DNA from 2 places in the Cupriavidus sp. 22TCCZM01-5 genome. Region 2 is predicted to be linked to the other one. Evidence: predicted binding sites of a transcription regulator. Region 2 holds the regulator's gene; the other holds the start of a gene.
What was found. The regulator sigma-54, encoded in region 2, starts transcription at its own class of promoters, with help from an activator protein. The targets are predictions, from matches to a motif close to TGGCANGNAANCTGCTTT.
Positions count from the first base shown of each region.

Region 1: the regulator sigma-54 is predicted to act here: its motif matches at 1,665-1,682, upstream of nifB (nitrogenase cofactor biosynthesis protein NifB).

Region 1 is NZ_JBYOJR010000031.1:38,284-41,458, forward strand. It holds gene nifB (nitrogenase cofactor biosynthesis protein NifB) at 27-1,622, opposite strand; gene nifA (nif-specific transcriptional activator NifA) at 1,907-3,175, opposite strand, start outside.
Region 2 is NZ_JBYOJR010000001.1:223,790-226,964, forward strand. It holds gene hpf (ribosome hibernation-promoting factor, HPF/YfiA family) at 62-415, opposite strand; gene AC3FNH_RS01165 (RNA polymerase factor sigma-54) at 465-1,943, opposite strand; gene lptB (LPS export ABC transporter ATP-binding protein) at 2,044-2,844, opposite strand; gene lptA (lipopolysaccharide transport periplasmic protein LptA) at 2,874-3,175, opposite strand, start outside.

The DNA of each region.
Region 1 (3,175 bases), on a different contig from region 2:
TCAGGAGCGGCGCCATCGGGCAATGCTCAGGCCGCTGCCACACCGCTGGTAAATGCGCCTTGGCGGATCGCCGCGTCGCCGCGGTCGGCGTGCACGATCGCGCCGGATGCGATGCGGCCGCGGTAATCGTTGAACCAGGCCAACGCCGCCTTCTCGATGAACTCGCCGGCGAACTGGTCCACCGGCTCGATGCCGGCCTGTGCCAGTTCATCGCGCGGGCACGCACCGATCTTGGCGACCAGTACCGCATGGCAGTCATTGATCGCGCGCACCACCGACGGCAACTGCTCGTCGTCACCGAAGCCGCCCTGGCAGTACAGATCGACGCGGCGATGGCCGACGAACAGCGCTTCGGCCGCCGACACCTCGAAGATCTGGAACTCGGTCACGTGGCCGAAATGCTCGTTCACGCGGCCGCGGCCCTTGGTCGCGACGGCCACCAGCACCTTCAGGTCCTCCGCGACGTCGATCGCCTTCGACGCGGCCAGCGCTTCCTGCTTCGCCGCATGCTGCGCGTTGCGCTCTTCCTCGACGCGGTTCTGGTATTCACGGCGTCGATCGAGGTCATACACGACTTCCATCTGTTCGATCTTGTCGAGCGTGAATTCCTCGCTGCGGTCCTCACCGAGCAGGCCGACCGCGTCCGCGCGGCACTGGCGGCAGTGACGCATCAGGTTCGCGCCGCCCATGCATGCGTCCTGCACCGCCTTCAGTTCCTGCGCGGTCGGGCCGCGCTGGCCGTTCAAGCCGAAGTAGGTGCCGTGCTCGGCTTCGGAGATCAGCGGCATGATGTTGTGCAGGAACGCGCCGCGCTTCTTCACCTCGCGGTTCACCTCGATCAGGTGCTCGTCGTTGATGCCCGGGATCAGCACCGAGTTGATCTTGGTCAGCACGCCGCGCGCGGTCAGCATCTCAAGACCCTTCATCTGCTGCTCGTGCAGGATCTTCGCGGCCTCATAGCCTGTCACACGCTTGTGATCCCAGAAAATCCACGGATAGATCTTCTCGCCGACCGCCGGATCGACCATATTGATCGTGATCGTCACGTGGTCGATGTTGTACTTGCAGATTTCATCGACCAGCTCCGGCAGCGCGAGCCCGTTGGTGGACAGGCACAGCTTGATGTCGGGCGCCTGCTCTTGCAGCATCCGGAACGTGTCGAAGGTCTTCTTGGGGTTGGCGAGCGAATCGCCGGGGCCGGCAACGCCGAGCACCGTCATCTGCGGAATCTCGCTGGCAACCGCGACGACCTTCTTCACTGCCTGCTCGGGCGTCAGCTTCTGCGACACCACGCCGGGACGCGATTCGTTCGAGCAGTCGTATTTGCGGTTGCAGTAGTTGCACTGGATGTTACAGGCCGGCGCGACCGCGACGTGCATCCGCGCGTAGTGGTGATGCGCTTCTTCCGAGTAGCACGGGTGGTTCTTGACCTTGTCCCAGATCTCGGCTGGCATGTCGTCGGGGCCGCCCGACGAGCCGCAGCTCGCCTTGCCGTCGCCGCCGTGCGTTCCGCAACCGCCGCCGGTGGCCGGCACGTCTAGCGGCTCGCCGAGAGACTTGATCTGGCCAATGCCGATGTAGGCCGACGATGGGGGGGTACTGGCGTTCTCAAGACTTTGCATCGGTTCTCTCCAGAACAGGCGACGGGGGTGCGTGCGTCCTGCAAAGCCAGATCCGTGCCACGCGCTCGGACCCGCGCCAGCGGCGGGTTCTGGAGGAAATGCATGTGCGAATTGTCGCAGACGTCAGGGGTGTGGAGGCGACAACATCGGCGTTACCTGTCGAGGTTGCGACAAAGCGCACAATGCGCGCGAGACACGGGTAACCGGAATTAACTGGAACCGGTAAACGCAACACGCGCGCGCATTGCTGCGCGCGCGTGCGATGGCAACGTTTCCTTTGTCGCTCAGAAGCGCCGGACTTCGATCCCGTACTTATGCAGCGCGTAGCCGATCTGCCGCGGCGTGATATTCAGGAGCCGCGCGGCCTTTGCTTGTACCCAGCCGCAGCGTTCCATCGCCCAGATCAGCCGGTCGCGCTCGCCTTCCGGCTTACCCTCATCACCACTGACGCCGCCATACGATTCATAAGGATCGTGCGGGTCGTCGGCATGCAGCCCATCCACCTTGTGCTCGTGCGGCACGTCCGCGCAGGCGCCGCCGGAATGGGGCGTCGGCGCTTCGTAGACTGGAATATCCGCGAGCCGCGAAGGACGCACCGCGTCCTCCCGCTCGATGTGATGCAGCACCTTCGTCAGGCAGCGGTCCTCCTGGCAGAGGAATGCGAGGCGGTCGATCATGTCGTGGTGCGTCATCGTCGCGGTGCGCTCCACGCAATTCTCCAGCTCCCGCACGTTGCCCGGCCAATAGCAGCTCGTCAGCACGCGCATCGCCTCTTCGCTGAAGCGCAGCGACCGGTTGTTGTCGCGGTTGAATCGCTCGAGAAAATGCTGCGCCATCGCCGGAATGTCATCGCGCCGCTCGCGCAGCGGGGGCAGCTGAATGCTGACGACATTGATCCGGTAATAGAGATCGGCGCGGAACTCGCCATCCTTCACCATGCGTTCGAGATTGCGATTGGTAGCGAGAATCAATCTCACGTTAACCTTCACTGGCATCGTGCCGCCGACCCGCTCGAACTCGCGCTCCTGCAGCACGCGCAGCAGCTTCGCCTGGAACGACGGCGAGATGTCGCCGACCTCGTCGAGGAACAGCGTGCCGCCGTGCGCCATTTCGAAGCGCCCCTTGCGTAAACCTTGTGCACCGGTGAAGGCGCCCTTCTCATGGCCGAACAGTTCGCTTTCGAGCAGGGTCTCGGTCAGTGCCGCGCAGTTCACGGAGATGAACACCTCGTCCCTGCGCTGCGACAGCCGGTGAATCGCACGTGCGATCACTTCCTTGCCGGTGCCGCTCTCGCCGCGCAACAGCACCGTCGTGCGCGCCGGCGCAACCTGGTGGACCTGCGAGAATACCTCCTGCATCGGCGCCGACACGCCGACCACCTGATCGAGCTGTTGCACGGGCCGGATCGCCTTCTGCATCCGCCGCACCTCGCTCTGAAGCCGGTCGTGCGCAGAGCTGACGCTACGATGAAGCAGCAGCGCCTGCCCCATCAGCGTCGCGACGATTTTCAGCAGATGCAGGTCGTTTGCGAACACGCGGCTGCCGTCCACATT
Region 2 (3,175 bases):
TGGCGCGGCTTGCTTTTATCAGTCCCTTTCTAAGGGCCAGCCTAACGACTGGCAGGCATGATCATTGCTGCTGTAATTGTGACTCGGCCATCTGGTACTTGACCGCTTCGCGGTCGTGGCCTTGCACGCGGTCCTTGTAGCGAATCACCTGGCGGTCCAGCTTGTCGACGAGTGCGTCGATGGCCGCATACAGGTCTTCGTGGTGGGCTTCGACAAAGATGTCCTTGCCCCGGAGGTGCAGATTGATTTCCGCGTACTGCCGCCTGTCCTTTTCCTTGTGATTGTCGACTGAGAGTAGCACGCTGACGCCAATGACTTGATCGAAATGCCTGACGATACGCTCCAGCTTCGTTTCCACGTACTCACGCAGAGGGGGCGTGATGTCCAGGTGGTGTCCACTGATCTTGAAGTTCATAGCGCTTCTCCTTCTGAAAGAGCTGCACCAGGCAGGCGGTGCAACTCGGCTACAAAGTCTTGCGGAGATTGACAGCAGGGATCTTCAGGGCTTCGCGATACTTGGCGACGGTACGGCGCGCGACGACGAAGCCTTGTTCACCCAGCAATTCGGCAATTCGGCTGTCGGAAAGAGGACTCCTCGGGTCTTCGGCTCCTATAAGTTGCTTGATCAAGGCGCGGATGGCCGTTGATGAAGCCGCGCCACCGGTTTCGGTGGACACGTGGCTGCCGAAAAAGTACTTCAGTTCGAAAGTACCCATTGGCGTTGCCATGTATTTATTAGTCGTCACCCGGGATATGGTTGACTCGTGTAATCCCAGTGTATCGGCAATCTCCCGCAAAACCAAGGGGCGCATCGCGATTTCGCCATGCGTGAAAAAGTTCTTCTGACGTTCGACAATTGCCTGCGAAACTCGCAGGATCGTGTCGAACCTTTGCTGGATATTCTTGATCAGCCAGCGCGCTTCCTGCAGCTTCTGCTGCAGGCCGGCCGCGCCGGACTCTCCCTTGGCTCCGCGCAGGATCTGCGCATACATATCGTTGATGCGCAGGCGCGGCATCACGTCCGGGTTGAGCTGCGCGATCCATCCGCCGCCACCCTTGCGCACGAACACGTCCGGCACCACGAAGTCGGCTTCGGGGCGGCTGTACGCGTGGCCCGGATATGGCGCGAGCGAGCGGATCAATTCGTGGGCGGCCTTGAGCGCCGCTTCGTCCACCTGCAGTGCTTTTTTCAACCGCGTGTAGTCGCGCACGGCAAGCAGCTCCAGGTGATGGTTGACGATCGACAATGCCAGCTCGCGCTGCGGGTGCTGCAGCCGGCGCAGCTGCAGGGTCAGGCATTCGGCGGCATTGCGCGCGCCTACGCCGGGCGGGTCGAAGCTTTGCAGCAGCGCGAGTATGGCCTGCACTTCCTCGACCTCGAATTCGAGTTCCTCGGGCAGCTCGGCGCAGATCTCCTCTAGCGACGCGCTCAGGTAGCCGTCGTCGTCGAGCGATTCGATCAGGAAGATCGCGAGCCCCTTGTCACGTGTAGAGATCTTCAGCGGCGCGAGCTGTTCCATCAGGTGTTCGCGCAGGGTGGGCTCGGCATCGCGCAACTGCATGGGCGTCTTCTCGTCGTCATCGCCCTGCGGGCGCCGCGCGAAATCGTCCAGGCTCCAGTCGCTGCCGTAATCGTCGCCACCGCTGTCACTGTAGCCTTCTTCATCTGCGCCCGCGCCGTTGGCGTTTGCTTCGCCATTGCCCTGCGGTTCCGCTGGTGCGGGTGCCGGTGCGCTCTGCAGATTGACCGAGCCGTCCGCAGCCACGCGCAGCGGGCTTTCGATCCAGTCGTTCTCGCGCTCGAGCAGCGGGTTTTCGGTCAGGGCCTGCTCGACTTCCTGCTGCAGTTCCAGCGTGGAAAGCTGCAGCAGCCGGATCGACTGCTGCAATTGCGGCGTGAGGGCAAGATGCTGGGAGAGGCGGAGCTGTAGCGACGGTTTCATGCGACCTATTCTATGCGCATCTTCCCGTTGTTGGAACGGAAATTGCTATCGCTGATGCTGCATGATCGTCTCTGCCAAGGGGACAGTTTCAGCCCCGGCTTCACATGCGGAAGTTCTCGCCCAGATAGACGCGACGCACCGACTCGTTGGCGATGATGTCTTCGGGCTGGCCCGCTGCGAGTACGGTGCCTTCGCTGATGATATACGCGTGGTCGCAGATGCCGAGCGTTTCGCGCACATTGTGGTCGGTGATCAGCACGCCGATGTTGCGTGCCTTGAGGAAGCTGACGATGCGCTGGATCTCGCCGACCGCGATCGGGTCCACGCCGGCAAATGGCTCGTCGAGCAGGATGAAGCGCGGCGACGATGCCAGCGCGCGCGCGATTTCCACACGGCGGCGCTCACCGCCCGACAGCGACAGCGCGGGATTGTTGCGCAGGTGGGCGATCTGCAGGTCGTCGAGCAGCGTATCGAGGCGGCGGTCGATCTCGGCCTTGGGCAGCGCCTTGCCGTTTTCGAGCTGGAGCTCCAGCACCGCGCGGATGTTCTCTTCCACATTGAGCTTGCGGAACACCGAAGCTTCCTGCGGCAGGTAGGACAGGCCCATGCGCGCACGCTCGTGGATGGCCAGGCCGCTGATGTGCTTGCCGTCGAGCACGATATCGCCCTCGTCCAGCGCCACCAGGCCCACGATCATGTAGAACGACGTGGTCTTGCCCGCGCCGTTCGGACCGAGCAGGCCCACGACCTCGCCGCTTTTCACGTCGAGCGACACGTCCTTCACCACCGTGCGCGACCCGTAGCGCTTCTTCAGGTGGCGCACGACCATCGTGCTGCTGTCGGCACGGACGTCGTTGGCGGCGGAAGCGGACGTGGGGGCGAGCATTGCGGTATCGGTCATGGTGGCGGTGGTGCGCTCGGGCGCGTAATTCAGGGCTTGCTGGACGGCGCGGGCGCCGGCTTCAGGTCGAGTGGCGGGGCGGCGGCCGCACCGCTAGCTTGCTGGCGCGGCGAGAGCACTGCGCGCACGCGTCCCGACGGGTTGCCGGCCGAGGTGTTGTCACCGCCGCCGGCAGCTGTGTAGAACTCGTTGCGGCTGTCGTAGGTCAGCACCGCGCCACGGATCTCGTCGACCAGCTTGGCGCCCTGCAGGCGGGCCATGCGGGCGTGGCCGATCAGCTTGGACATTTCCTGCTTGCCGTCGTACTCGATGCGATCGCCCCAGCCGTCCA